One region of the Sporosarcina sp. USHLN248 genome, then DNA from elsewhere that is predicted to be linked to it. Evidence: riboswitches for the same ligand, from Rfam matches in the RefSeq annotation. Region 1 holds a riboswitch; each other region holds the start of a gene.
The links. A riboswitch is a leader RNA that binds a small molecule or an ion and turns the genes downstream of it on or off. The one in region 1 is predicted to bind thiamine pyrophosphate.
Positions count from the first base shown of each region.

Region 2: another riboswitch for thiamine pyrophosphate. It lies ahead of WFH04_RS01405 (YkoF family thiamine/hydroxymethylpyrimidine-binding protein); the one in region 1 lies ahead of WFH04_RS08640 (3-oxoacyl-ACP reductase).
Region 3: another riboswitch for thiamine pyrophosphate. It lies ahead of thiT (energy-coupled thiamine transporter ThiT); the one in region 1 lies ahead of WFH04_RS08640 (3-oxoacyl-ACP reductase).

Region 1 covers NZ_JBBCZC010000017.1:560-11,142, forward strand. The annotation lists gene WFH04_RS08600 (transglycosylase domain-containing protein) at 1-1,805, shown strand, start outside; partial or broken gene WFH04_RS08605 (amino acid permease) at 2,029-2,386, opposite strand; gene WFH04_RS08610 (hypothetical protein) at 2,496-3,377, shown strand; partial or broken gene WFH04_RS08615 (Nmad3 family putative nucleotide modification protein) at 3,475-4,032, shown strand; gene WFH04_RS08620 (hypothetical protein) at 4,431-4,994, opposite strand; gene WFH04_RS08625 (aminoglycoside phosphotransferase family protein) at 5,409-6,341, shown strand; gene WFH04_RS08630 (hypothetical protein) at 6,883-7,026, shown strand; gene WFH04_RS08635 (topoisomerase) at 7,198-7,599, shown strand; TPP riboswitch at 8,128-8,228, shown strand; gene WFH04_RS08640 (3-oxoacyl-ACP reductase) at 8,366-9,118, shown strand; gene WFH04_RS08645 (LLM class flavin-dependent oxidoreductase) at 9,137-10,444, shown strand.
Region 2 covers NZ_JBBCZC010000002.1:84,134-94,716, forward strand. The annotation lists gene WFH04_RS01395 (vWA domain-containing protein) at 1-898, shown strand, start outside; gene WFH04_RS01400 (hypothetical protein) at 895-1,350, shown strand; TPP riboswitch at 1,631-1,735, shown strand; gene WFH04_RS01405 (YkoF family thiamine/hydroxymethylpyrimidine-binding protein) at 1,889-2,470, shown strand; gene WFH04_RS01410 (ECF transporter S component) at 2,472-3,053, shown strand; gene WFH04_RS01415 (ABC transporter ATP-binding protein) at 3,040-4,416, shown strand; gene WFH04_RS01420 (energy-coupling factor transporter transmembrane component T family protein) at 4,397-5,152, shown strand; gene WFH04_RS01425 (diguanylate cyclase domain-containing protein) at 5,657-6,598, shown strand; gene WFH04_RS01430 (hypothetical protein) at 6,595-7,686, shown strand; gene WFH04_RS01435 (GGDEF domain-containing protein) at 7,670-8,533, shown strand; gene WFH04_RS01440 (DUF2334 domain-containing protein) at 8,523-10,232, shown strand; gene WFH04_RS01445 (glycosyltransferase family 2 protein) at 10,225-10,583, shown strand, end outside.
Region 3 covers NZ_JBBCZC010000002.1:114,564-125,146, reverse strand. The annotation lists gene WFH04_RS01575 (GNAT family N-acetyltransferase) at 1-492, opposite strand, end outside; gene WFH04_RS01570 (M3 family oligoendopeptidase) at 500-2,302, opposite strand; gene WFH04_RS01565 (tryptophan-rich sensory protein) at 2,464-3,195, shown strand; gene thiT (energy-coupled thiamine transporter ThiT) at 3,301-3,858, opposite strand; TPP riboswitch at 3,942-4,042, opposite strand; gene WFH04_RS01555 (magnetosome magnetite crystal formation protein family) at 4,228-4,569, shown strand; gene map (type I methionyl aminopeptidase) at 4,761-5,510, shown strand; gene WFH04_RS01545 (DEAD/DEAH box helicase) at 5,830-7,002, opposite strand; gene WFH04_RS01540 (amidase family protein) at 7,060-8,520, opposite strand; gene WFH04_RS01535 (Fur-regulated basic protein FbpA) at 8,550-8,720, opposite strand; gene WFH04_RS01530 (carboxylate--amine ligase) at 8,989-10,203, opposite strand; gene WFH04_RS01525 (RluA family pseudouridine synthase) at 10,282-10,583, opposite strand, start outside.

The sequences.
Region 1 (10,583 bases):
TCGGGATTGCGCGGGCATTTACTCAAAACCTGGTAAAAGGGAAAGTTGTTGCTGGTGGGAGTACGATCACTCAACAGCTTTCAAAAAATGAATTTCTGACGCATGACCGTACGTACTCTCGTAAATTCAAAGAATTGATTCTTACGAAGAAAATCGAGAGAACCTATTCAAAAGATGAGATATTGGAACGCTACCTCAATCAAATCTATTTTGGCGAAGGAGCATGGGGTGTTCAACGAGCCGCGCACATCTATTTTGGAAAAGATGTAAGCGAATTGACGTTAAGTGAATCTGCTACATTAGCGGGATTAATTAAAGCACCTACGCATTACTCTCCTTATAAAAACATGGAAAAGTCGGTGAAACGGCGCAACCTTGTTTTATCGTTAATGAAAAATGAAAAGTATATTAGTCAAGCGGAGTTTGATGAAGCGATCGGACAAGAAATTGTGTTAGCCGATTCAACAATGACAGATTATAAAGGGAAATACCCCTATTATATCGACTATATAATTGACGAGGCGGTCAACAAATACAAGCTAACGAAAAATGAAGTGCTCTATGGAGGATTACACATTTATACAGCGTTAAATCCTGTCATCCAAGATGCACTTGAAGACGTGTATGAGGATGATCGTTATTTTCCAGAAAGTAAGCCCGATCAACTCATTCAAAGCGGTTCGGTCTTCTTGAATCCTAAAACGGGTGGAATTAGTGCCTTGGTTGGGGGCAGAGGAGAATATACGTATGGACGCTTCAATAATGCGACCGAGCTCGTTAGACAACCGGGATCATCCTTGAAGCCACTTGTCTACACGGCTGCGCTCGAGCAAGGCTATCATATGTCGGATTTGCTCGTTGATGAGCCCATCAACATTAATGGATATTCCCCGCAAAATATAGACCATAAATTTAGAGGGCAAGTGACGATGTACGATGCAGTCGCTCATTCGTATAATATCCCTCCCGTCTGGCTCTTGAATAACATCGGAATAGAAAAGGGTGTGCGCGCCGTAGAGCGGTTCGGAATCCCATTGGATGAAAATGATCATAATCCTGGCCTGGCATTAGGGGGCTTGCACAAAGGTACTTCACCCTTGCGAATGGCTCAAGCTTTTTCTGCATTCGCGAATAATGGAGTCATGATGGATGCTCATGCTATTTTAGAAATAAAAGATTCAGAAGGCGAAGTCATTGGAAAATGGCGTGAACAGTCTGTAGAAGTAACAGATGCGGAAATTGCCCAGCAAATGACCTATATGCTGCAAGGCGCTGTCGAAGAAGGCACGGCCAAGAAAGCCCAGATTTCAGGAATAGACGTAGCCGGTAAAACAGGTACCACTCAGCTGCCATTCACGGGTATGGATGGATCAAAGGATCACTGGTTCGTCGGATACACTCCAGACATCGTAGGTGCGGTTTGGTTAGGCTATGATCAAACGGATCCTGAACATTACTTAACATCGACGAGTAGCTACACAGCGCCTCCGATTTTTGGGCAAGTCTTATCAAGGTCAATGAGTGAATACCCTACGAAGAAATTTGATTTACCATTAATCGCGAAAGATAAACAAGACCTTGAAAAACAGAAAGAAAAGTTGAAGGAGAAAGAACAGAAACTCGAAAAAGAGAAGAGGAAAAAGGAGAAGAAAGAAGAGAAAGAACGGAAAAAGAGAGAGAAGAAAGACAAGAAGGAAAGAGAGAAAGAAAAGATAAAGAAAGAAATGAAGAAACGGCAAAAAGAGATGGAAAAAGAAATAGAAAATGGCCTTAACCGGTTTAAGAAGTGGATTCAGGAAGAATAAAGCAAAATGGAAAAAGGATATTGAGAAGTTGGTCTCGTGTAATGATCAACTTGATTTCGATGCATTTATGAGGTAGTGGTTAGCTACCTTTGTCTGGAGTTAAGAAGCTTCGTCGCAAAGAAAATATAAACAGGTTCTGATCATTAAAGAAAAATGATTAGAGCCGGTTCTTTTGCGTGAACTCGAAGTTGTAGGATATGAATATAGAACAGGATAAACTTTATCAGCATTTACTTTCAAAGTAACAGTTTTTCAATGGATTCAACTGCTTAGCTATATTAATTTTCCAAAGGATCAAGAAGAGGGGGAGTCTGATATAGGAAACGAACGGGCCGTTTCAATCGATTGCACTCCCCTTAAAGGTTTAGGAATTTTGACCGTTAATGATGAAAATACATAGGACTATGGCAATTAAGGACCGAATGGGAAACCATTTTGAGCGATAAGGAAGACTTAATAGATTACCGCCTTGCGCAATATAGGCCTTTCTGAAACGGTAGTGACTGATTGCACTCCCAAAGCCAAGTAACAAATCCAGCCATACCCGATGCGTTCGACAAACAGATGTAAACCCTGCCGTCCAACAGTCTTATTTTGGTAATAGATGAATGTAGTCAAATGGTTTAAAATTTGATTGTTGGTATAATAGTCTTAATGATATTTCATTTATAATTTTAAGGGGAAATATATATGTCGACGGAATTGATAAAATTTTTATTAGGAAATATTAAAAATAAAAAAATAGTAGTGTTATTAATTATAGGAGGAATTCTTTATTATATAAATCAATATTCCCCATTATTGTTCGATAAACTGATAGTTATGTTTATAGATTCTATAACGATTATTATTGATAATATAATTGTTTTCACATTTTTATTAGTTATAATATCTTTATTATTTATATTAATAAAGTATAGTGATCAAAAGCATGATGAACTTAAATATAGAGATTTGGGATTGAAAATATATAGGTCTGGTACTGAAAAACCGTTTAAAGTTGAAATCTATGAAAATATTAGAATGTCAAAAAAAGATACATGGAGAGAAGTTTTTTTTATCAACAATAGTGGAAAACATCTTGATCATGTTGAGGGGCAAATAGATTTTTATGATAAAAAGAACAGAGTATTTTCTATTCCATTCACTATATACCTATTAAAACATGGATATGGTCATAAAATAGTCAAACAGGAATTTAATCCATATATAGAAAGATGGGAGGAATATGATTTTTATATAAAATCATCAAGTTATGGAGAAGACTTCGTTAGTAATAGAAGGTTTTCTGGAGAGAAGTATATAAGGATTCCAGACCAAATTGAGCTAAAGAAATGGTATCACAGTTTGGGGAAATATAATTTGAAATGGATATATGAACAGTTTACTAATTTGTATCTTCACTTTAGATTTACTTTTAAAAATGAAGGGTTTTTAAAAAAACTTAAACTATTAGTATTTTCTTTAATAGGACTTGGATTATTTGGTTTCATAATTTTTATCATACTTGATTCCATCGATATTCTCAAAAAAATTATTAGTCATTGGTATAAGTCAATTAAGGAAATTTGAAGTTCTTATCAATTAAATGATTAGAGTTAAGAGAAGGTGAAAATATCTTTTCACTAATATTTTTTAAGGGGGACTTAAATAGGCAAGAAAAGTTAGATTGAGTAGAAAAGGATTTGATTCAAAATCAGGTGGGAAACCAAATCCAATTTTAAATGGAAATCTAGTTTCTATACCGATACTCCGTGCTGGATCAGGTGATTTCTATACATATAGTTTGCCTACGTTAGTTATACGGATGTTCATGCAAGAGTTGGGGGCAAAGCATCATTATGTAGAACACATAGATCCCGACACTAGAAAGACAATTCTGCAAAATTGAACTACTGAGTGGAGATGACTATTTGGACAGAGCAGACCATCCGAAGGGTTATTAAATAAAATGAAAGGTGGTAAAGGAGATATATTATTATTTTTTGGTTTGTTTAAAGAAGCAAAAATTACAGATGGAAAATGGAAGTATATACATAACGCCCAAAACATACATGCAATTTATGACTACTTGGAAGTGGATGAAGTGTTTGATATTAAGAAGGGGGAAGTTCCGCCTTCGTGGGCACGGTACCATCAACATTTTAGAAATAGGGAAGAATATGCAACTATGAGAAATGTATTTATATGGCTACTGAATCACTTACAACCTCCTCAGACAAATTAGGTTATGGAGTATTCAAACATAACGAAGACGTAGTATTAACAAAGCAAGGTTCAAAAAAGAGATCATTATGGAACCAGGCCACTGAAAAACTTGCGTTTTATAGATACAGTAGTTTACTAACAAAAGGGAAACGTTTAGAACGGATTGAAAGAGCTAATGGATTCGCATCATTAAGAAACGTTGGAAAGCCCGACTATAAGCGATAACTTATGTACGACTTTTTTTGAATCCTATGAAGTGATATTCATTAGCAGAAAATAGAATGGAGGAAACGGGATTTTTCAAAAGTAGTGTATGATTGGCAATGTCGCTAGTGGGTGACTAGGCGATCCCGCTGCTCACCACTAACATTGAAAGAAGAAGAGCCCACTTTAAGAGTGAGCTCTTCATGAATCTGATTACGCTTCTCGCAACTTCTTAATTATTTCCTCAGCATACGAATCAGTAAACCGAATGCTCCCATGATCCCGTACAATTCGCCCTTCCTTCATGCGAATATCAAGCCAATCGGTTATAAAGGAAGGCGCATATCCACCTTGGCCGAATTCCCCGCCAAATGCGATGATGTTTTCATAAACAGCTTCATATTGGTCGCGACTGGTGTCTGGATACGACTTCGTATATAACCAAAACTGCACATCGTACATGACATATGATAATTCATCTGCGTGGAAAGAAAAATGGCCTTTTTCTTCAACAATCCGTGTGCAGATGCTGCGGATTTTCTGTTCTACCTGTTCCAATTCGGTTACCCCTGAGCAGAGCTCCGCAAGCAGGGGAGAAAATTTGCCGTGCGCTACTTTATCCAAAGCTACTTCTTTGTCCTCTTCAGAAGTATCATAATGTTCATCGTTCACTATGCCTTTAATAAACACCTCAAAATTATCGGCGAGGAATGTAATCTCATAATCACCTTCTTGATCGACATGAATCACTTCAGGCTCAGAGGAAGCTTGTAACATAGTTCTTTCTCGATCGAATCAATCAGTTCATCCGTAGGTTGTTCGGATTGATTCGATTCATTTGCGTACTCGCTGTCCTCCAGAAATCGGCTATAAACATATCAGAAAAAGATGTTCTTCTGCTTTATTCCCCCGGTTAATTTATACGATTTTTCCATTTTTGTCTCCTGATGATATCTATAATTGTTGGTAGCCTATACCATACAAATAATAGTAACATTTGAGAGAAAGGATTTTAAAATTATCCTACCATTGATCTATTAATGAAGGGGAATAAGGGGTTTGTGAAGAAGTGTACTTAAACGGAGCAGGTTTGTGAAAAAACGAGGGAATTAGTAAGGAATATAATCAATATCTTTTGTAAACATCTGTAACTTTATAATTGTAAACGAATTATCTCTTGGAGGTATAAATATGAATGGAATTGATGTGTTAAAAAGGTTTGGCTTTCAAATAGACAAAGAGCCTAAAAGTATTTATCCTTTTTCACCTGTATATCGAATAACTGATAAAGGGAAAGAGTTAATTGTTAAAAGGACACAAAATCCGATAGAGGAAGCAAGAAAATTAGTAAATTATACTACATATCTAAAGAATAATGGTATTAAAGTAGTCATCCCTGTGGATATTCAAATGGACAATCCACAAGATATTGGAGAGGAAACATATGTTGTCTATCCTTTTATTGAAGGAACAACTTATAGAGGAACTGATAATCAAATATTTGATGCAGGTAAACTGCTGGGACAAATACATCAACTATCTCTTGAGGATAATAAATATGAGTTGGAAGAATATGATGTTTATGATTTTAACAATGAAGAAATTGAAGAAAGTGTTCAAGCAATCGAAGAGTTTGCAAAAAAAGTTAATCATAGAATTGATGGCATTCTATTAAAAGAAAAACTGTTACAAATCGTTACCCAACAAGAAGAGCTAAAAATTGTTGGGTTGCCAAATGTCGCAACACCACACGATTATAAAGCGAATAATTTAATTTATTCTCCGAAACCTTATTTAATTGACCCAGATAATGCTAAATGGATTCCTCGAATATTTGATTTAGCGTTAGTTTTACTTTTGTTTCATAATGAATTATCAACTGCACCAGATGAGATATTTACACCGAATCAATGGGAACTTTTCCTGTCTGGGTATAAAGAATCGGTCAGTTTAACTGATTTAGAAAAGAGTTATTGGCAAAAATCCATAGAACACGTATTTTTAGATGAAGTAATGTGGCTAATGGCTGAGTTTGAGGAAGATTGGGATAATCCTTCACAACTAAAGCTTTTTGATAGCTTGATAGATTTAGTATTCGATTCATCAAAGTATAAACTTAATTGACATTAATTAGTTGTAAAACTTTACCCTTAATAATGTAAAGTGGAACTTGATTCATGTTTCAACTCCTCATGAGCCCAAAGAGAAAAATTTTGTTTTTTTACCAGTTCTTAGTGTATTGTTTGATTAAACGAGAATTGTCTCATACCCTTGCTATTGCCATTCCTCTAGTTTCAGGACTTTTTCGAATGAACTGCGCATAAGTAGGACACACACATAAAACGCTAAGACATCTTATCGTTTTTTTTTTATAAATTAACAGAAAAGACAACTATTAGATCAATCAGCTCTGAGGAGTAAAAATTCTTCGAGATAAACCTTCCGAGATTACTGCCTCCCTGACAAATTCCGATGTATATATTTAAAAAAATACTGAATATTTCCGCTGGATCAGATCTCATTGTGCTAAGATATATAATGATATTCAACAAACGGCCAGATAGCTAAAGTGGAACATCGCTGAATGGGCTATGCATTATTTTCTAAAGGGAAATACTGTTAAAGAGGGATTATCAAATATGTTGTGGGTAGAGGGGGGCTAAAGTTGGGATTTGTTGATGACTTAGCAGGTGCTATATATGATATTTTAAAGTTTTTTATATGGGCAATTAGCTACTTAGTTGCAGGGGCGATAATTGTTGCAGTTCCTATGTACTTGACAGTTTGGGTGATTGGTTTATTTCAGTAATCATATTGGGAAGCCGTTGCGGTTAAGCAATTTGCGTCCGTTCTGCAAACGGCCCAGTTAGCTGAACAAAAATATGTTTAAATTGAAACTATTTCCAATAGATATCGTTAAACTTATGCATGGAGAATTGTTGTGAAATTTGCACTTTGTTTTTGAGAGGAGAATTGAGAAGTGAGGAAAAAAGCTATCATTGCAGGGATTTTATTTAGTTTAATTTTGTTAGTCGCGTGTAATACAACCGAGGTATTAGAAAGCGAGCAAGAAGTAGTAATTTCCCAAGAAAACGGTGGAGATGATGGAATATCAAATTTCTTATCTGAATTACAAAATGAAACAAATGAATCTATTACAAAGGAGACGGAACTTGAAAGTGATTCACTAGCAATAATGGTTGGTGGGAGTATTAACGAATTAACAGTTTCAGTAGGTTTTCCAAAGGATGCCAAAATTGATAATACATTGATTCAGCAAATAGTTGAAGAGTCTATTAAGAATGTTTCTGAAACAGAAACAGCAACAGATAGTGAAGAAGAAATAAAAACGAAAATAAAAATAAAGATTGAGGAATACTAACGGGATGTTTTGATTTATCAGCAAAAAATCGGTTGGCCGGAACAAGTAATAGAGTAAGTCTATCCTTATCTATAAGTTTCTGGATAAATAATTAATTTGAAGGATATAGTCAATAATTATAATAGGGGCTGTCCAATATGTTCCTGAAATAGAACAGGTGAGGAAAACGATTCGTTTTTCCTCACCTGTTCTTGTATTATTCTCATTTAAAATCCTGAAAGTAGCTCGTGGATGCCAGCCACTTTTAGAAGATTGTGGGCCAATGCCCAAACGGGTAGATGAATAGATCGTCTTTCCGTGAATGTCCAGTTCTTTGTGGATTGAATATCATTCTTGTAGTTGCAAATCTGTTCTTTCACATGTTTATTGAAAAAAGCAATCAAAGCTGATCTTATATTTTTTGACTATGGACCCAAGGAAATAAATGGCCAAGTTGTAATAGATCATTCAATATGCTATGGTTTAAAGTACAGACTAATAGAAATATTATAAATGGCCGCATGATCTAAAAACTCTTAAAAACTAAATAGTATGCACTAGGGGTGTTATTTAACTGAGATGAGTAGTGACTCAAACCCTTTGAACCTGATCTAGCTGAAACTAGCGTAGGAAAGTGTAAACTCTTGGATATACGAAGAGGGATGACTCTGTCTTCTTTTTGGTATGTCATCATAGTGTTACGCAACTTTCCTTTTGGAAGGTTGCGTTTTTTAATTTTTAGCTGCCATTTACCGTTTCAAATAATATACGTACAGGAGTGGTTGGGATGAGTAAAGTCGTATTGGTAACAGGAAGTAGTCAAGGGTTAGGGGCAACGATCGTAAGGACATTGGCAAACCAAGGATTTCGGGTAGTCGTCAATTACAATAAGAGCAAAGAGGCAGCCGACAAAATTGTTTCCGAGATTGGAAAGGAGCATGCGATTGCCATTCAAGCGGATGTCACCAATCGTACAGAAGTGGATCGTATGGTAGAAGAGGCAACTGACTATTTTGGGCAAATTGATGTTGTGGTGAATAATGCATTGATCGATTTTAAATTTGATCCAATCAAGCAGAAACCTTTCGCAGAACTATCTTGGGAAGATTATCAAAGACAGTTGGATGGTACGTTAAAAGCAGCATTTAACGTAATTCAAAGTGTCGTCCCTCAATTTATGGAACGACAAAATGGAAGTATTATTAGTATAGGGACGAATTTATTTCAAAATCCTGTCGTACCTTATCATGAATATACGACAGCGAAAGCAGGTTTAATCGGTTTTACACGTAATATAGCTGCCGAATTAGGGGCGTATGGCATAAAGGCGAATGTCGTTTCAGGGGGCTTATTGAAAACAACTAACGCCAGTGCTGTTACAACGCCGGAAGTATTCGATTTAATTGCCAACTCAACGCCGTTGAAGAAAGTCACCACACCTCAAGACGTTGCGAATATGGTCGCTTATTTGGCTTCAGAACATGCAAGCGGCATTACAGGTCAGAATTTTACCGTCGATGGCGGTTTAACAATGAACTGACAAATGGGGGTGTGAAAAATGGCTGAAATGAAAGGAAAACATTTAAACTTAGGTGTTTTGCTGTATGGCTGCGGACACCACCAAGCTGCTTGGCTAATGCCTGATTCAAGTGTTGAACGGATTGGTGATATTACCTATTATCAGAACTTGGCTAAGTTGGCGGAAAGGGGCTTGCTTGACGTCGTATTCTTTGCAGATAATCAATCATTTGTAGGCAAAGAAACCAGTGATATGCCGGCGTTTTGGTTTGATCCACTGATCAATTTAACAGCCATATCCCAAGTGACAGAGCATGTAGGGTTAGTTCCAACGATCTCAAGTACTTTTTCCAATCCATTTACGGCTTCACGGCAGCTTTTGAGTTTAGACCATATAACAAAAGGTCGTGTTGGTTGGAATCTTGTTACTTCAATGACTGATGTTGAAGCGCAGAATCATAGTATGGATAAGCTACCATCTCATGATGATCGCTATGAAAAAGCAGATGAATTTGCAACGTTAATGAATCAGTTGTTTCTTTCCTGGGACAGTAAAGCGTTTCTGCATCAACGTGAAGAGAAAAAGTTGATCGATCCTTCAAATATATCGCCATTTCATCATGAAGGTACCTATTTTAAGGTGCGTGGACCGTCCACTACGCCGAAAAGTCCACAAGGTAAACCGGTCGCAATGCAGGCAGGGGCGTCCAAACAAGGTATTGCATTAGCCGCAAAGCATGCCGATGCTGTTTACTCAGTGTCGTGGAACTTCAAGCAAGCAAAAAGATTTCGAGAAAAAATCAATGAGCAAGTGAAACAAAGCGAGAATAGCGACAAACATATTAAAGTGTTCCCAGGCTTAGTAACTTATGTCGGTAAGAGTCGTGAAGAGGCTTTCGCTAAGAAAGCGGCATTAGACGAACAATTACCTATTGAAACGGCTTTAAGACAGCTGAGCATTTTTGTTCGACAAGACTGCTCCAATTGGGCACTTGATGAAAAGGTTCCACCATTGCCGCCTGTGGAGGAATTTACTGGACCGGTCGGCCGATATGAGACGATATTAGAAATACTTCAGGATACAAACCCAACAGTAAGGGAGCTATTGGGGTATCTAAATGCTGGAGGAGGACATTTCACACTCATCGGCACGCCTGAAGAGATTGTCAATCAGATGGAGCTTTGGTTTGAAGCAGGGGTAGCAGATGGTTTTAATCTTATGCCTCCCACATTGCCCGGTAGCTTAGAGGACTTTGTTGAATTTATAGTACCCGAGCTGCAAAAGAGAGGTCTTTTCAAAAACAAATATGAAGGCCACACGTTGCGTGAACATTTGGGACTAGCCTAGTAAAAGATTAGTAATTGGCAAGTGATTCTATACTGCTAACCTTTAAAATCAGCACCGTGCAACGTTGTGCTATTAATATGATCAATCCCTTTACGAAATATATCAATCATTTAGTGGATAAGAAAGCTGGACGATAGTG
Region 2 (10,583 bases), on a different contig from region 1:
ATTGACAGCATGCTCTGCAAAAGAAAATCCGGAAGTGACAAATGACAATGGCGCGGGTGAAGAAGAGCAGCAAGTTGAAACTGTAGAAGCTGCTGAGAATGAAGAGATTGAGGAAGACAATGGTAGATTGGAGGATGATTTTTATGAGATTGATGCTCCACGAGCACTAACAGAAGTGGAGCAGGAAATGTTGCGTAAACCTGGTATATATAGTGGAGAACATTACGATAAGAATAGAGTAATTGATTATTTGGATCAGCTGCCGAATGATTTAACGGAAGAGGAATTTTTAAAAGAACTTGTTTATTTATTGTCTGAAGACTATCACGAAGAAGTCGATCAGCTTATTCATTTTGATTCAACTGTTGAAGTAAATATTGAACGCCCTGATGATAAAATTGATTCACCTGAATTGCGAACAGCGCATTATGCCATTCTAATCGATGCGAGCGGAAGCATGAGAGCGGCAGTTGGCAATAAAACACGGATGGAAGCAGCGAAAGAAGCTGTTTATGAGTTCGCTAAACAAGTGCCTGAAGGAGCGACAATTTCGTTAAGGGTATACGGCCATAAAGGGACTGGAACGGTGGCAGACAAACAATTGTCGTGCAGTAGCTCAGAAAACTTGTTCCAAGGTCATTTTGATAGCGCAAAGTTCAAGCAGTCTTTGAATTCATTCCAAGCATCGGGATGGACACCGATCGGGCTTGCGCTTGAGACGGTAACGGAGGACATTCCCGAAAATACCGACCATGTTGTCGTATATGTTGTCAGTGACGGCATCGAAACTTGTGATGGCGACCCTGTCCAGGCAGCAAAGGTTTTGTCGCTGCGGACATTGAAACAGTCGTTAATATTATCGGATTTGACGTCGACAACGAAGGGCAAAAACTGTTGAAAGAAGTAGCGGATGCAGGAAATGGAGACTTTACGTATGTGAACTCAGAGCGCGATTTGAAAGCGTATATGAGGGAGCAGTACGAAGAATTACAAAACCGTTGGATGGAATGGAGAAAGGAAGGAACTTCACAAACGACAGCGATTGGAAAAGAGAAAAGGGAATGGGCAAGTGAACTAGGCAAGAGGATTAAAGAGAAAAGTGAACGTGAGAAGGAACGAATGCTTGTTGCGCAGGAGTTTTTGTTAAAAAAACACGGGGAAGATTTATGGCATTTAGAATACGCAGTTACAAGTTATGTTTTTGAAAAATGGAGATACGGTGTAATGGAGGGAAATAAGGCGTGGCTTGATACTCATCAAGAAGAGAGGGAGCAATTTAACGAGTACTTCAAAGAAGGAATGGAAAAGGAGCAGCAGTATAGGGATAAAAAAATCGGGCGTGATGAATAGAAATCGTAAGAGCCTTTGAATTTAAATTAAATCAAAGGCTCAGCTTGTTGACCAACGCTCGCTACTACGTTTGGGCCAGCAGGCTTAGGTTGTCTTCCTTGGCAAGCGTTCTCAAGCCAAGCTGAAGAAACTTCTATCTATTTACTACAGACCCTATAATGACTGTAGACAAAGCGAAAAGATACTTTGTCTATATAAAAGTAGGGAGTCATATGAATCTATTTACAAACATAATCTCTTCGACTATACTGGTGGCATCATAGAATTGAACTACATACCGTTTCTGCACTAGGGGTGCCATTTTGGCTGAGATGTGAGCTGTTGCTCCGATCCCTTATGACCCGATCAGGATAATGCCTGCGTGGGGAAGTGTAGTGACTTTCCTATAAGATCTTTGTTCAGCGGATGGCATCTCGTTATTGACAAGACGAATATGCTTGTATGTTTGCTGAATAGAGACTCACAAAAAATGGACAAGTGGCTACATCTTCTCGGATGTAGTCTCTTTTTTATGAAAAAAATGTAGGGGGTCACAAAAATGGAATGTGGATTCAGTCCAATTGTCGGATTTCGCTTTTCGCTTCATCCGATGGCAGACGATTTTGTAGCAATAATTAAAGGAGCTCTGGAAGAAACGGATACATCAGCTGTTTGGATGCATACAGACGATGTTTCGACGGTTATTCGCGGCAAACAGGTCCATGTATTCAATGTCGCCAAAGCGATTGCATTGAGTGCAGCAAAAACAGGAAAGCATATCGCGTTGTCTGGAACCTTTTCTGCAGGCTGCCCTGGCGATAGCGCAGGCGATGCTTATTTGAATATGGGAGATGCAGTGCTAAATAATGATCGTACGAAGCAATATGTCTCTTCACAATTCGCATTGTATCCGATGAACAATCCTTCGTATATGGATATTATTTATCGTGAAGTGGATCATGCTAAAGAGCGTGGGGTCTTTAATGAATCGATGCATTATGCAAGCGGCATTCACGGAGATATTCATGATGTTTTCGATTTTTATGAAGAAGCTTTTTCAAATGCTCGCTCCGAAGAACATAAACATCTTGTTATGACGGTATCGATGAGCATGAATAGCCCTTCGCATGGAGGACGATAACATGTTGAAATCGTGGAAGTTGAAAGAAGTCGTATTAATGTCTTTGTTTTCGGTCGTATTTGGGATTGTCTATTTGTTGTTTCTTCATGCGGGCAATATATGGGCAGGCTTCATTGGGCCGATTGCTTATGAATGGATATTTGGCATTTGGTTTATCGTCTCGATTATTTGTATGTACATTATCCGCAAGCCTGGAGCGGCAGTCATTTCCGAGACGATTGCGGCAGCTATTGAGGTGTTGTTAGGAAATGCAGTCGGACCAAGACTTATCTTGTCCGGGGTTATACAAGGCTTAGGTGCAGAGGCAGCTTTTGCCGTGACGAGATACAAACGCTTCGACCTTTGGGTGCTCATGTTGGCTGGCGCAGGATCTGCAATATTTAGTTTCGTTTACGGCTATTTCTTAGGTGGCTTTACAGTGTTTAGCACCGGGTATGTACTGCTCATGTTTGGCTTACGAATTGTAAGCGGTGCAGTAATTGCTGGAGTTGGAGGAAAAGCGGTCGCAGACGGACTGCTTGCGACTGGGTCTCTACGTGGATATGCAATTGCCCGTTCTGAAAAAGGTGATGCGCGTGCCTGAAGTGATTCGGTTTGATGCAGTGCATTTTCGATTTCCGGAAGATGAAAAGTGGGTGTTGAAAGATCTTTCATTTTCAATCAAGCAAGGGGAGCGGGTCGTCTTCACTGGTCCCAGCGGCTGTGGAAAGTCCACACTTCTCTATTTGATCAATCGGCTATATCCTTATAATTGCGATGGCATTGTAAAGGGAACGATTACGCTGTTCGGGAAAGATAGCGAAGCTTACAAACCGGGTGAGGTGAATCATCGAATTGCGACTGTATTCCAAGATCCAGATGCTCAGTTTTGCATGCAAACGGTTGAAGAAGAGCTTTCCTTCACATTGGAAAATTTGAATGTCCATAGAGAGGAAATGGATGATCGGATAGCTGAAGTGCTTGCGCTAACTAAGTTGACAGCATTCAGACATGCAGTCATACACAATCTATCCGGAGGACAAAAACAACAGATTGCCGTAGCTTGCGCTTTAATAATGAAACCGGAAGTCCTATTAATGGATGAGCCAATTTCCCATTTGGATCCGTATACGGCAAAACAGTTTATACGTTGGTTGGACCGCCTGCAAAGAAGGTTATCCTTGACGATCGTCGCAATTGAACATCGGCTTGAATTATGGGATGGCTTTTTTGAAAGGCAAATTCCACTTAAGAAAATGCCGACTGCAGCTACTATCGAAAAAAGGAAAAGCAGTAAGCAGAATATCCCTTCACTTATTGTGAATGGTCTGCGAACAGATACCTTTCTACATTCCTCTTCCTTTACGTTAAACCGCGGTGAAGTAGCTGTGTTGGCAGGACCGAATGGCAGCGGGAAATCGACGATGCTGAAGGCACTTTGCGGTATCATAAAGACGGAAGGAAAAGTGCAGCCAAACTCAGTCGGGTATGTTCCGCAATCGCCGGAGTTTTTATTCCTAACGAAAACGGTCCGTGAGGAAATTGCATATGGCGGTGGAGAAGCGGTAAATGAACTGATCGTACGTTTGGATTTAGCTGAAGTTGCAAACACCCATCCGTTTGCGGTCAGCCATGGACAAAAAAGGCGGGTTGCCATTGCTTCGATGCTTTGTGATGGCAGGGAAGTGATTGTAATGGATGAACCGACATCCGGCCAAGATACGGCAGCTTTGGAAGAATTGTTCCGCCTAATCGATGGGCGGGCAGTTGGCGGCACGACTTTTTTAATCGTCACACATGATATGGAATTTGCGTATAGAATAGCCGACTCCGTTTTATTAATGAAAGACGGAAAGCTGACAGGGAAGTACAATGCGGAGACCGTTTGGAATGATCATCAACTGCTTTCTGAACACCATTTGCTTCAGCCGATAGGAGGGAGCCAACGTGAAGTCAGCTTTGCATAATATGAACCCTTCCATAAAGTTCATTTCGATTACAATATGCATGTTGGCGATGGCATTCTTTTTCAATCCGTGGACTCCTCTTGTTTGCTTTGCAGGCGTTATAATGCTCCAAGCGTTTTTTAGTACAATTAGTTGGAAACGATGGATGCTCTTTATGGTTCCGTTTGCCATTATGGCTTTCGGCTATTTTTGGACGACGATTGTATTTGCGGAAGAGCGTACAGGAGAAGTCCTTTGGTCGGTTTGGAATGTAGATATTACAGAAAGCCAATTCAATCATGCGCTATCACTCAGTTTCCGAGTATTGGCATTCGCAGGATTGTCTTTACTATTCGCATTGACAACGAATCCGACCACTTTCATTATGAGCTTGATGCAACAAATGAAGCTGTCGCCGAAAATCGCTTACAGCATATTAGTCGGTTATCAATTTTTGCCAGTCATGAAGGATGAATTCATCCAAATACAGCAAGCGCATAGGTTACGAGGGGCCAATGTAGAGAAAAATGTTATCCGAAGGCTATTCAATCTGCGTAGGGTGCTATTGCCAATGCTTGCAGGTGCAGTACGTAAAGCGGAAAGAGCTGCTTTCGCTATGGAGGCAAGAGGATTCACAGGTGAAAAGAGAAAGTCTTTTTATAAGGTAGTTGTTGTCAGCAGGAAGGATTGGATGATGTGTTCACTTTTCATCACAATTCTATTGATAGGATGTATGTTCACGCTTTGGGATAAATAAAGGAGATTATCCGCTAAGCACTTGTACTTTTGCATCATTATGTGAAGGAATAGGTTGAAATGTTGTTATGGAAAAACAGTGTTCTTTGCGACATCCTCGTCTGGATAGCTGAATAGGATCAAAACCACTCTAATAAGAATAAAAAGCCTTGAAAATTTTGCGTTAAGTAAATTTTTAAGGCTTTTTTTGTGTGTGAATCTCAAACTCTATCTATGACTGAAGCCATGAGAGCTCTTATCGGAATGGAAGGCGACATAATTTCCTACTGAAAAACCAACACAGACTTTTTACTGACTACTATCAAAAAGTTAAGCGGGATAGTCGAGTAACCTTGAAAATTGCACTAATTAGCAAATAGAGGAAAAAGTATGTGTTTTTAGTTGCTTTCTGTGTGTGGGAAAAAGGTAACAAATTGTTAAGTGTTTGATAAGTGTTGAGTAAGCGAATGGTAAGAGTGCCCCTATATGCTTTAAAAGGATTGAAGCGAGTGGGAGGATATGAAAAATGCACCAAAAACATAGCGGCAATGCGCTAACGGTTGATTTTTCAAGTTTAAGCGAAAGTGTTTATGAATTATTAGAAGACGTTTTTATGCTGACTATCTTGGATTTCGAAGGAAAAATAATAAAAGCAAATGAGCGTTTCCAAGAGAGATTTGCGTCTTCTTCTGAATTATATATGCGAGATTTCAAATCATTTCAAGATAAGCGACAATCAACCGCTTTTATACAAAACGCCATAGATATTGCAATGAATGGGGAACGGTGGAAGGGTGAATTATGTTTAGTTTCAAAGAATAGCGTTTCCAATTGGTTTACTTGCTTATTCGTGCCGATTGTACGTAACGAGCATGAACACCAAAATGAAGTCGTATGTCTGCTACTAGAGATTTCTGAGAAAGGCAGCTTAGAACATTGGCAACAATTAGCGACTTGCCATGAAATTACGGGATTGCCAAATCGAAGAATGCTTCAACAGGAGCTCGATGCTCTATCGGAACGGGCAATTCGGACGGATAACCGATTTGCAGTTTTATTCATGGATATTAATCAATTTAAATTAATTAATGATACTTTTGGCCATTCGGTTGGGGATTGGTTTTTAAAAGAGATCGCCGATCGCCTGCAAAAGCTGACTACATTAAGCAACCGGATTTTTCACGTGGGTGGAGATGAGTTTATCTTCTTAATCGAAGAAATCGATCATATTGAATCCAATATAGCAGAAATTATTGAAGTGTTTGATGGCCCATTCACATTGGACTCAATTTACTTTGAAGCCAGTGTCAGTATTGGAATTAGTATTTTCCCAGACCATAGCATACATCCGAAAAGATTAATTGAATATGCGGATACAGCAATGTTTGAGGCTAAATTGGATCGCCGTTTGCCTTATAAAATTTTTGGCAATGAGATCCTTCAACAAAAGAGAGGACGCAACAAATGAAAGGCAGAAATGCAATTGTTGGAATAATTGTGGTGGGCATTGTAACGCTCATACTCTTGAAGCTTTATGTGTTTAAGAAACAGGAAGTCGTCCAAGCGAAAGATCCGTTACCGACAGAGAGTTTTATACAGCAACATTTGATTGCCGATGATGGCCGGATTCGAACAAATATTACAGACCAATCAGAGATTTACCTGTCTGAAACGGTTGGGTTATGGATGGATTACCTGCTGGCAAAGGAAGATTCCGAGCAATTCAATAAGCAAGCAAAAGTACTGAAAAAATACTTTCTAACATCTGATTATTTAGTCGCTTGGGAACTGAAAGGGACAATAAAAGCACCTGCGAATGCATCTATCGATGACTTTCGTATAATGAATGCCTTTTATGAAGCAGGAGAAAAATGGAACAATCGCTCCTATACGAAAATGGCGAGAAAAATGGCGGAAAGTTTATCAAAATACCATTTGCGTCAAGGGTTTCTTGTAGATTATGTCGACTTGGAAACGAAATATCAAGGCACTGAAATAACATTGAGCTACATTATACCTGCAGCGTTTGATCGTTTAAAGGAAGAAGAAGTAATAACGAGTAATACGTATAACTTAACCCAACAACTATTGCTTGAATTACCTAATTCATCTATTGGGTTTTTTCCGAAAACGTATAACGTTCCAACAAAGGAACTGATCTATGACGATCAAGTGAATCTAATTGATCAGTTTTATGTTGGCTATCATCGTGCCCAATGGGGCGGAGATGTCTCGCCTTTGTTAGCATTTGCGAAACAGGCATTCTCGGATGGAGGCGGAATGATCTATGGGAGATACGATGGAGTTACTGGAAGGCCGATCGTTGAATATGAAGCGGTAGCCGTATATGCTCTTGCAATTTTAATGTGTTTAGAAATAGGGGAAGTTGAATTTGCAGAAAAGTTAATCAGTCGCATGAATACATTGCAGGTACGGGACTTTAAACAGCCGTATTATGGAGGATATATCGATCTGCATTCACGCGACACACATACATTCGACAATTTGCTCGCAATGATTGCTGAAAGGAGATGGATCGATGAACAAGCATATTGAGTTGGAAACATATTCTCTTGCTCTTTTTTCTTTACTGCTTGTTGCAGCACAGATGCCAGCGATTTTCCTTTTTAAAGAAGGAGCAATTGGCATCTTTCTTTATTCTTTTTTACTGTTAATCGTTTTAGTATCTCTCTTCAAAGGGACGATTGCAGGACTGCTTTGGTGCTTGCCTTTTTTATTCATAATCGGATCGGTATTAATTTATTCCAATCTGCCTGCAAGCAGTTTGTCAACCAATCTTAATGTTATGCCGTTGCCGTATTTCATGGCATATGGACTTTCTATTGTCATCCTTGTGTTAATTGCTGGCAAGATACATGAACGTGTTACGAGACAGGGGGAAATGGTACACCAGCTGAAAGAAAAAATCCGCCAATTTGTCGCGGTTGATATGGAAACTAATTTTGACAATAAACAAAGGATGGAATTTGAATTGAATGCGGAAATGAAACGGATCAATCGGTATGGTGGTGAATTTACACTTATATTATTGCAAATCGATCATTTTGATTCTTTTCGGAAATTATACGGAGAGAAAGAAAAGGTGCATCTACTCTCCTCTTTATCCAAAGTATTAGGGGAGACGATGAGAGCGACTGATAGGAAATTCCGATATGGTTATGATCGCTTTGCTTTGTTATTGACGAATACGCCGGATGATTCAATCGAAGTGATCTTCAATAAATTAAGCAGCAATCTTAAGACACATAGGCTGCTCAATGAGAATTATATAACACTTTCTTATCGGCTTGGCCATTCTCTTTACAATCAGTCTTCAGCTTTTGAAAGCGTTGAAGATTTCATAGAGAAAGTGGAAAGTGAGATGTTGTCTCATGAACTTTGATAAACGGATTTTCTTTTTTGTACTAATATGTGCATTATTTCTTTTTGGACCTACGATCTATGCAGAAAATGAAGAGATTAGTATATTGATCGTTTATTCGACAGAAGACGATTTGCCAAATAAAGATATTTTGTTATTGGATGCTACGTTTTCCGCATTTGCAACAGAGCAAACCCTCATTTCGACAGCTGATTTTACTGCTGAACAAATCGAGGGGAGACATGTTGTTGTATATGTCGGTGAAGTTGAAAAAACCTTGCCTTTGGAATTGATAGAATCAATCGATGCATTCAAAGGAAAATTGATTTTTTTAGGGCTGAATGTAGACCAATTCAATGTTTTAAATGATTGGCAAATTATTGGTGATGCTGAAGTTAGGGCAATTGAAAATCATTCACTAGCGACACCTTTATACACTACCCATATCCTTCCTCCGAATGAAAGCGAAACGCTTGCGACCGGAAAGTCGATTGATAAGAACATTCCTTTCATCATTAAAAAAGGAAGAATTTCATATATAGCATCCACTAATTTTGGTGTAGAAGAAAATGCAATTTTATCGAAGTCTATTTATGCACTATTAGAACAAGATCCACCTTCCAATCACCCGGCCTATATCCGGTTAGAAGACATTTCTCCTATTTCAGATTACAAGTTAGTTGAAGAGACAGGAATGTACTTGGCAGACCGTGGTATTCCTTTTTACATGGCGATTATTCCAGTTTATGTAAATAATGAAACAGGTGAACATATTCGCCTCTCTTCCAATAAGAAGCTTGTTGATGTGTTATTGAAGTTGCAGGATAGGGGCGGAATCGTAATCGCACATGGTTATACACATTCCTATCGTTATGAGGAAACTGGCGAGGGCTTTGAATTTTGGGATAGCAAATTAAACCAACAAATTACAACTGAGCGTACAGACGAAATCCCTCCTCCAATAAGACAACGTGAATCATTTCTTAATGACGCGTCTTTTGATAAATACACAAAAGAGATGAAACAAATTGAGAGGAATTATGTAGAGCAGAAGCTTCAAAAGTCAATTGAAGATTTATATGAGATCGGATTATATCCTTTAGCGTTTGAAGCGCCTCATTACACGATGAGCTCAAATGGATATGAAGTAGCTTCTCAATCATTTTCGGCGATATTTGGTCAGATCCAATTAAGTGATACGGATTGGGAAGTAATGGATGCTCCTCTATTTATAGGGAAACCAAGCATATTGAATGGAATGACGTTATTTCCAGAAACAATTGGCTATGTTGACCCACTATCTTCAGTAAATCCACTTCAAGATATGGAGCAATCAATCAATCGTTTAAAAACTGTACCGGGGTCAATAATTGGGGGTTTCTACCATCCTTATTTAGGCATTGAATATTTACCGCAAATGCTCGAGTTAATTGAGTCTACGGGAGATATTGAATGGATTGATCTGAGAAATACTGAACAGTTCGCGAAGACGAAATATGTAACAATCCATCAAACAGTTAAAGATGGTCTTACCGTTTCTTCTACCAAAAGTAAATGGGATGACGTTTTAACACAATTTGCAGAGCGCCCTTTTGAAGCGGCACTGTGGATTATGTCTTTCGTTGTTATGGCGTTCATAATGGCTTTTTTCATCCATATAGCCACTTTACGCATGCGATTGAAAAAAAGATTATTCAGGGAGAGGGAATCTATTGGCTAATACGCTCTTTTATACAGCGCTCATTTTAATATGGGGAATGCTGCTTTATCATATGTTTTTAATGCAAGGGGGGTATCGTCATTTCAAAACCTTTGATCGAAAAATCCCTGAATGGAGTAAGAATATGAAGAGCTTGCCGACGGTGAGTGTTTTCATCCCTGCGCATAATGAGGAAGTCGTAATTGAACAGACGTTAAAAGCGATGTCACGCCTGTATTACCCGAAAGACAAATTAGAAGTCATTGTCATTAACGATAATTCATCGGACAGGACGGGAGAGATAGGGCGGTCTTTCAGTGAGAAATTTCCATTCATAAAAGTAATCGAAACGAGGCCGCCGAATCGGGGAAA
Region 3 (10,583 bases), on a different contig from region 1:
AATATACAACAATTTTCGCAGCAAGCCTTCTTGAGTAAAGCCTGCGTTCTCCAATACTTTTACGGAACCGGTATTTTTAGGAGAAACAAATGCTTCGACACGGTGAAGGGACATCGTTTCGAAAGCAAATTTTGTTACAATCTTCACCGCTTCAGTCGCAATCCCTTTTCCCGTCTCCCTTTCATCTACCGAGTATCCGATAAAACCGCTCGAAAAGGGCAATCTTTTAATGCTATACAATGAAATATGCCCAACTAATCTGCTTGTTTCCGAATCAAATATACCGAAGTTATACTCCCTGCGGTCCCTCATCTGATAGATGGATTCCCTGATTTTATCCCGCTGGACAGAAACGGTATAATAACTCGGTTCATGACGAGGCTCGAATACTGTCCAAAACTCTTTATTGGCGATTAACATCTCCGTGAAAATCGAAGCGTCCTCTTCTGTCAATATTCGTAAATAGATCGTTTCTCCTTCAAGCAGAATCAATACTTGTTCACCCTTCTTTGGAAGCTATTTTCAAAAACTCTTCTACGTCCTTCACACAAAGAGCTACACCTTTCTCCCAAAAATCGACTTTTGTTATATCTTCTCCTAAATGCTTCATAGCCAGGTCTTCGACAGACATAACTGCAGTATCGCGCAATAAAGATAGATACTTCTGTTCGAAGTTTTCTCCTTCGGCCAATGCTTTCGCATAAATGCTCAGCGAGAACAAATATCCAAATGTATACGGGAAGTTATAGAACGGTGTGTTCGTAATATAGAAATGCAGCTTAGATGCCCAGAAATGAGGATGGACTGTATTAAGCGCACCCCCATAAGCTTCTCTTTGCGCTTCCTCCATTAATTCATTCAAACGTGCTGCAGGAACAACTCCATGTTTTCGTTCCTCATAAAACCTTGTTTCAAATAGGAAACGCGCATGGATATTCATGAAAAATGCGACGCTGCGCTGAACTTTATCTTCTAAAAGCGCAACTTTCTCCTCATTCGTCTCCGCTGCTTTCACCGCAGCATCCGCTACAATCATTTCGGCAAATGTGGATGCAGTTTCTGCGACGCCCATAGCATATTGCCGATTCATATAATGTACAGGGCGCAGCGCGTATGAATGAAATGCATGGCCTAATTCATGGGCTAAAGTTGCAACGTTCGACATAGAACCACTATATGTCATGAAGATTCTGGATTGCTCCGATTTTGGCATACCCGTACAAAAACCGCCTGGACGTTTGTTCGGACGATCCTCGGCTTCAATCCAACTTTCATTGAAAGCTTTGCGTGAGAAAGCTTCTAACTCCGGACCGAATTTGCCGAATTGTTCTAAAATGAATTCAGCGCCTTCCTCATATTCCATCGTCTTCGTAGAAGCAGTCACGGGTGCATCCAAATCATACCAGTCAATCTTTTCCTTGCCTATCATCTTGGCTTTTGCACTTAAATAAGATACAAATGGTTCTTTGTTGGCACTAATTGCACTCCACATCGCATCCAACGTTTCTTGGCTCATGCGATTTCTCATTAGAGGCTCTTGAAGGACGGAATCCCAGCCTCTCTTATCATAAACGGCTAGCCTGAATCCTGCCAAGTGATTTAAAGCAGAAGCGAAAAAGTCTTCTTTCGATTTCCATGCCTCTGTAAGTTTTTCGAATGCTTCTTTCCGGATTTCTTCATTTTTATTTGATGAAAGATTATTTGCCTGTCCTACTGATAATGACTTCTCTTCCCCGTTAACAGTCATTTGAATTTCAATATCTCCGACAAGCTGATCATATAATTGTCCCCATCCTTGATAACCATCAACACTTAAAGCGGTAATCAAGCTTTCTTCTTCTTCGGAAAGCTTCATTTGCACTTCTTCTCGCCATTCATTCAAAATGAATGTAAACTGTGAAAGTTCATCCGTTTCAAGTAACGATTGCCAAACCTCTGCATCGGTTTTTGCAAGTGTTTGCTTGAATCTTAGTTGAATGTTTGCAAACTTCGCAGATAAAGCTCCCATTTCCCCTTGCAGGATCAATGCCTTTTTATCTTTTGTATTTGCAGCTAAAAAACAGCCGATAACTGCTCCTGCTTCTCGTAAATTAATGGCAGTGCCTTTTATCGCTTCTATTAGCTCAAAAACCTTTTTTCCGTCATCCGCGGAAACAGGTGTATGGAACTTCGCAACTTTCTCTTCAACGATATTGATCTCCTCTTTTGAAGCATCCAAATGTGCCCGAAGTTCTTGTGATTCACTACCCCCTGCAAAAAAAACATCTAAATCCCATACTTGTGAATAACCCACTTTCGTCATAACAAATCCCCCTACTCTTTTTTAAAATTTTCGTTAACTACGAATATTATTATAACACGAATCTTCGGTGTTCGAAATAATGGTTTTTGTGACGTAAATTTCATACTTTCTTTCGCACCAAGAGCATTTCATAGGTATACTGTTCAAAGGGAGGATTTATTATGTCAAGAATTATCATGATGACTCTTTCACTTTTAGTGCTAATCATTTTACATGTCATCGCGACTTTTTTCTCTTTGAACGGTCAAACAACTAGTGAAATCGCAAATAGGCTGCCATTACTTTTTATTCCAGCAAATTATGTCTTTTTATTATGGATAGTAATATACGCAATGTTATTTGTTTGGATTCCTTCGTTTGCAAAAGAACAAAAATTTATAAATTTACGGATGTACGGCTTCTTCACTGCTATTGCACTATCGATCGTATGGATTTTCTGTTGGCACTATGGCTACCTGTCTTTAAGCATCGCCGCTAAAATCCTGTTACTATGCATTTTGTTTTCAGTGTATTTTAGCTATCATAAGACGGATAACCATATATCAGGCAGGATGCCATATAGTTTGCTAATTGGATGGAATTTTCTTACTCTCATTTCAACAGTAAGCTATTACTTACTGCTGCATGATTGGTCTGGTTTCGGTTTAAGTGCTCCATTATGGACTGTCATCTATTTAACGATTTCTACAGCATTTGCCCTTCATTTTATGTTTCATTACCACGATTTTATGATGAACTTCGTGTTCATTTGGACATTTATCGGCATTGCATTTAAAAACGGAACTGATGAACTTTTTGTAACAGCTGCAGCATTATTTTTAACAGCGGTTCTCATAGCATTTATGATCTTCAGAGAAAATCATTCAAAAAAACGGGCTGTCCTTTCAAAATGAAAGAACAGTCCGTTTTATTTCTATTCTGTTTTCTACTTATCGGGACGAAGGTTTATTTCATCAAATAAGGGATTGAACTCTATAAATTTTCCGAAGTATAGTTGTTTACGTACGTTCAATTAATCTTGGAGCAGTCGTGAATAAAAGCACCGCTACAATCGCACAGAGCAATATGGACGGAACCATATACGAAGCGTTGTAAACAAGCGAATATAACCAAACAGGCTGGTCTCCTGCATATTCTGCGAAGAAAATCATGCCTCCTATGAAATGAATCAAAAAGCGTAACGATCCGCCTACAACGGTGCCAACAACAATTGCCATCCCCATTGTTTTCTTATCATTCGATTTTTTACCGTTTAATAACCAACCGATTGTAATGGCTGCTACACCAACCAATGTGTAGGCAGCAAAATAATCAAGAGCCGCCTGGTAAACATTTAGCACAAAAGCTCCTGAGACAAGCTGCAGCAGTCCGGAAAGGAAGCCCGTTAACATCCCTCCGCCAATTCCCCAACGGTAGGCCATGACGATAATCGGAAGCATTGATAACGTGATCGATCCTCCTTGCGGCAACTTGAACAATACTAACAAGTCCAAAACAAAAGATAATGCACCTAAAATAGCAACCTCTAACAAAAATTGAAGACGTTTACGATCCAACTAGTTCTCCTCCTTCTTTGGAATAGGAGGGATATAAGGAAACAAAAAACGACACCCCGGATAGAACCGAGACATCGTAGTATGCCAGTTTCCATCCACATCCCTACGCAAGCATGAACTTACAGGTTCGAAGGGTCAGGACGCATTGTCCACTCTCAGCCAAAAGGCTCCCCTTGTGGTCTTGTAATTCAATTATCGATACTATTGTATATGGAATAATTATTAGAAGCAATAGGTGGCAAGTTTTTTAATTGAAAATACGTATCATATTGTTTTATTGGACAAACATCCTATGAAAATTATTCGTTTTGGATAGTCTATAGGATGGGAATTGATAAATAAGTGGACTGTGAACGAGGAGGTTCTTATATGCCAAATAGTAAAATATTGTCTGCTCTCTGTTATTTCAGTGTTTTTTTCTCTCCCTTGCTTTTACCGGTCATCGTCTACTTTGTTACGGATGATTATGAAGTAAAAACGCATGCGAAGCGATCTCTTATTTCCCACCTATGTCCCGTTATCGTTATGGTGGCAGGCTTCTTGCTCTTTTCGTTTTCGATTGTCTCTTTCGAAAATAGACTGATGGGCATGATGACAGGTGATATTAATTTTTGGAGTTTTACGCCTTTCCTATTTATGCTCATTTATGGAGTGCTATTTTTAGCGATCGTCATTTGGAATGTCTATCAAGGCGTTAAAGTATTGAAGTGATAAATAGGAGTCTAAAACGAGCAATGCATACACATCATACATCGGAAAAAAATATGATATAGTATAGAAAGCTGAACAAAACGCAGGTTATAGTAGGTCATCCTCGATCATCGGAAGGCTTGACGCAAAACGGCTTTCTGCCTTAAAGGAAGACCGATGCGTGATTGAAAAAAAGAAGGGACCAGTACAAAATGATTGTAAAGAATAATGAAGAGATTGAAGCGTTAAAAAAAATCGGCAAAATTGTAGCTGAAATTCGTGAAGCGTTAAAAGAGGCTGCAGTTCCTGGCATTACGACAAAAGAGTTAGATGAATTAGGCGGGCGACTATTCAAAGAACACGGTGCAGTCTCGGCCCCAATCGATCAATACGATTTTCCCGGCTATACGTGCATTAGCGTGAACCATGAAGTCGCACACGGCATTCCAGGTTCCAAAACGTTAAAAGACGGAGACCTCGTCAACATAGATGTTTCAGGGTCATTTGGAGGTTACTTTGCAGATACAGGCGTATCATTTGTAGTCGGAACACCCGATGAAAGGAAACAAAAGCTGTGCGATGTGGCACAAAGCGCTTTCGACCGGGCAATGACAAAAGTGAAAGCTGGATCAAGCTTAAACCAAATTGGCAAAGCTGTTGAACGTGAAGCAAAAGACAATGGATTAAAAGTAATTAAAAACTTGACTGGCCACGGGATTGGAACTTCGTTACATGAAGAGCCCCAGCATGTCCTCAATTATTACGATGCTTGGGATAAAACATTAATGAAAGAAGGAATGGTTTTAGCAGTGGAGCCGTTCATTTCAGAGAAAGCTGAGCACATTATCGAATTGGGAGACGGCTGGACATTCGTCACGCCTGACAAATCACTCGTTGCACAAGTTGAACATACTATCATCGTTACAAAAGACGAACCGATCATTTTAACTCAGTTGGATTAAGCAAAGGAGGAGCCATTTACGGCTCCTCCTCAGACTGTAGACAAAGTAAAAAGATACTTTGTCTACAGTCCTTTTAAGGTTTGTAGTCATGAGATAGGTGTTTGCCCAGCTTGGCTTGAAAACGCTTGTCAGACAAGGAGCGAAGTCGAGCGAAGACCCGAATAGAACTTAGGTTCATGAGGGGACGAGCGAAGGAAAGGCAACCTAAGTCCGCTGCATCCTGCAGCAACGGTTGCATGACCAGCGTCCTGCTGGCCTCAACGCAGGATGCGAGCGTTTGTCAACAAGCTGAGGAGGAGCCATTTACGGCTCCTCCTTTTTATTTCCGCCCTTTTTTACTTTTCGATTTCGGGCTATTCGGTTTGCTATCTTTTGTTTTCGCGTTTCCTTCCATCAACTTACCCTTATAGTAAATCTTCTGGACAGGCTTAAGCCCTTTCGTTAATTTTCGATATGTTTTTTCATCAGGATACGTTAACAATGTCAGCACTTCTCCATCTTGACCTGCACGTCCCGTTCTTCCAGAACGATGCAAGTACTGCTCGATTGTATGAGGAATATCGACATGGATAACATGTGTCAAACCTTCAATGTCAAGCCCTCGTGCTGCTAAGTCCGTTGCAATTAAAATATGAATTTTGCCCTTTCTGAAATCCTCAAGTGTTTGCTGACGCTCGAACTTTGACATATTTGAGTAGAGCACCGCAATTGGCGCTTCGTTATATTGCAATTTTAGTTCTTTCATGCGCAGCTGATCGACGTTATTCATGAATGCAAGTGCCCTAATGGATGGCAGATGAGAAAGCCCCCGCAATAGATCTGTCTTATTTCTAATTTCTGTCTTAATGAATGAATGAGTCACATTTCCGACTAACGGCATATCATCAAGAGATACTTTCAAGCGTACCGGCTCGTCCATCATACGCTTCGCTACAAGCTCAATTTCATCTGTAATAGTAGCGGACACAACAACGACCTGACGCTCGGGATTAGCCGAATCGATCAAATCTTTGACGATGACTCGATAATCTCTCGATAAGAGCTGATCTCCTTCATCTAATACAATATGTTTAATTTCATGCATTTTAAGTCGTTTTGCCTTAACTAATTCGACAATTCTACCAGGCGTTCCAACGACAATCGTCGGTTTCTTTTTCAATTTCTCGATTTGTCTTTGCATATTCGCACCGCCAATTAATTGCGTTACTGTAATATCGGTTCCGTTGATCCATTCACGGATGACGTTTACAATTTGCATCGACAGTTCTTGCGAAGGGGACATGATCAATGCCTGTGTTTGCTGTTTGCTGCCCTGTACCATTTGTAGGATCGGCAGCACATACGCCAAAGTTTTACCCGTCCCTGTCGGTGATTCAGCTACTACATCTTTTCCTTCTAATAATAGTGGTATCATTTGTGATTGAATCGGCATTTCACGTTCAAATTTCCACTTGCTCTTAAACACTTCGTCCATTTGCTCTAAAAAGGACATTCTCATCCCCGCTTTCACTTTTCCTTCCTTTAATAATGAACTGTATTGCTTTTCATTTCAACTGTTTCTCATAGAAGGGCTTTTTCTACCTCGTGTAAATTGCTCAAAAGCGTAAGCATAGCCGATCAGTTTCGGTTCATCATATGCCTTTCCACAAAAAGTGATGCCGAACGGTTCTCCCTCTTTTGTAAAAGAAGCTGGCACTGCAACCGCTGGATAACCGACCGCTGAGCTGAAGCTGCACCCATGATCTTTCGGAAATACAATGGCCTGTATTCCATACGTATCAAAAGCCCGATCTAGCGCTAACTCACCTGCTAATCTACGATTTCGAAGCAATGCCTCTATATAAGATGGATCTGTCAATGTTCCGCTCGTTCTTTCCGACCGCTCCAACATCGCTTGTCCATACTTTAACGTCTCTTCAGCATGGTCATTATTAAATTGTATAATATCTTTTAAGGTTCGAATTGGATTGGAAGCGGCAGTCCTTTCTAAGTAGCCGTTCAATGCCGATTTGAATTCGTGTAATAAAACATCATAGCCTAAGTCGTCTTCCATAGTACCTAAATCAATATGATCGACAATCTCTCCACCTAATGCTTCGATTTTTTTCAATGCATCATCGAAAAGCTGCATTTCTTCGGAGGATACTTCCCTTTCAAAAATTTTCCGGGCAACACCGATCTTGACGCCTTTCAATGCATGAACATCCAATGTGGATTGCCAGTCAATCCCCTTAAACTTGTTAGCGCCATAAGAAACCGGGTCTTTTTCATCGAAACCGATCATTTGTTCAAAAGCGAACAATGCATCCTCCACTGTACGCGCCATCGGTCCCGGCGTATCCTGTGTGAATGAGAGCGGGATTATACCTGTGCGGCTTATTGCGCCAACAGTCGGTTTTATTCCGACGATTGAATTTTGGGTAGATGGGTTGATAATGGAACCACTCGTTTCCGTCCCAATCGATACGGCCGTTAAATTGTCTGCAACTGCTACAGCTGCCCCTGAGCTTGAACCACCGACGTCAAATGGTCCATAAGGGTTCATAACTTGACCACCCCTTGAGCTCCATCCGTTCCTCATGCGATCCGACATGAAATTTGCCCACTCTGTCATATTCGTTTTTCCTAAAATAACTGCTCCTGCTGCTCTTAGCTTCTTCACTAAAAATGCATCATCAGCAGCATAATAATGAGATAAAGCCAATGAACCACAGCTCGTATGCATGGAATCTCCTGTGTCCATATTGTCTTTCAACAGCACAGGGATGCCATGCATCGGCGATCTTACAAGCCCTTGCCGTCTTTCCATATCAAGCATTTTCGCAATTTGTACTGCCTGCGGATTCACTTCAAGAATCGCGAAATGACTAGCGTTCTTCACGGCGATGTTCTGTAAATAAGCAACGGTGAGCTCTTCTGAAGTAAGCTCTCCTGCATTCATTCTCTCCATCATTTCCCGAACTGTCATTTCATCAAGCCAATCAGTTACTAATCCATTCAATTCTCCCATAATCCAATCCCCGCCATTCCTTAAGCTTTCTACATCGTTTTTCTATGATCATTTTGCAGCATCATATAATTTTTCGTTAATTCATACAAGGATAATTCATATAATTGTTTTTCATTTATTTTAAATACACCTGCATCTACCAAGTTTTCAATCATTCGGTTTCTTTTATTAGTCAATCGTTCGTCTTCAAATTTTCTCATGATGTCTTTCCTCCTGACCACCTCTTCTATTCCTTTTTTTTCTGGAGTGTAAACTAAGTAAATAGCTATATGTATGCCATAATATGAAAAACAGACCTTCAATGAAAACGGTATAGATGCTTCCAACAACACAAGCGTATAACAACAGTCAACTAAAACACATACCTTGCCTACAAGAGGATAACAGCTTTGGAATTGTGCATAACCAGCCTTATTTCATCGAAAAAAACGACCTAAGAGCCTACTGAGCTTCAAAGGTCGCGATCCATTACCATTGATGATTTTTATATTTCCTGTAATAATTGACTTGCCTTAAAAACAAATAAAGCTTACGCTTCAAGCTCTTGTCTTTTTTATAAAAGAGCGGATTCGCGTATTTCCTATCTTTCAATAAACCTTTTATCTCTTCATTTACATCACGATTTGCAACAAATTTCTTCAACACGATTTTCGGCACGACTGTGAATAAAAACTTCTCTTTTAACAACGTCAATGGCTTCTCTTTTCCATAAATCAAATCATCAACGAGATTCTTCGCCATATTATGGCCGCATGAAGTAATGTAATAACTTGAACGACCTTGTCTAATATTCACTTCAAACACTTTGAATTTGCCGTCACGATGATCGTATTTCAAATCGAAATTCGCATAACCAACATAATTCAACTTTTCTAAGAAACCTTTCAGCTTTAACATCATTTCTTCATTGTAACGCGTAATAACAGCAGTATAATTTCCGATTGCCGTAACCGTATGTTCTTGAAGGACGACTTGTCCAAATGTGATTAGTTCTGTGTTTCCCTTGCTATTAATGTAAAAGACGGAGTCCCACATATACGTATCATCGCCCGGAATAAAGTCCTGTATGATCAAATCATCCGTATAACCGCTTCGTTTAATCGTTTCGATGACTTGCTGAATTTCTTCGTACGTATCGACTTTATACACTTTCTGCATCCCTTCAAATGGATGCTTGTAATATTGCACGCCGTTGCTTGGCTTAATAATGACAGGAAATTTCATTTCTTCTTCAAACGGTTCTTCACTTAAGCAAGAGTAGAAATGTGTTGTCGGCGCATCGATTCCATGCTCTTCACAAAGTCTATAAAAGTTCTTTTTCACAAGAAGATCATTCATCAACGGCTCGTCAATATAATTAAATACGTAATGATCTTGTAGAGCATCACGATTTTCAATAATTGATCGTACATACAAATCATTCGTTCCAACTAAAAGCAGCTTTTTTCCAGCCTCTTTATATTTTTCTGCGACTTCATTTAAAAATTTAGCAAACACTTCTTTTTCGCCCAGTCTCGGATGCAGCTCAATCGCTGCAGGAATTGTGCTCAAACTCGTGAAGGAAAGAGGCTCTTTCCCGACAAGTATAGGATGGATGCCATATGCTTCGTGGAAAGATATTGCCATATTATATGCATTAATGTCAGTTCCAATAATAATCGGTATAAAAGGATCGTTTGTCATGTTTTCCTCCAACTTACATTTTCTCTTATTTAGTGTAGGTTTCCTCGTTTTTATTGTCAATCGACAATAGTTCCCCTTCTATACAGATAAATAGGACTCACGTTTCTTCCATATCGTCCAAGGATATTCTTCGGGAGGATAAGAAACGAATGTCAGTTGCTCTTTCGTAGTAGGATGAGGAAATTCCAAGGTATGCGCCCATAATGCAATTTGCTCTCCCGGTCGATTCACATGCTTGCCGTACTTTTGATCGCCAAAAAGCGGTGCTCCTGACTCGGATAATTGCACTCGAATCTGGTGGGATCTCCCGGTATGCAATCGAACAGATAATAAGCTAAGCTGTTTTTCACGGATGATTGTTTTATAATCAAGCACCGCTT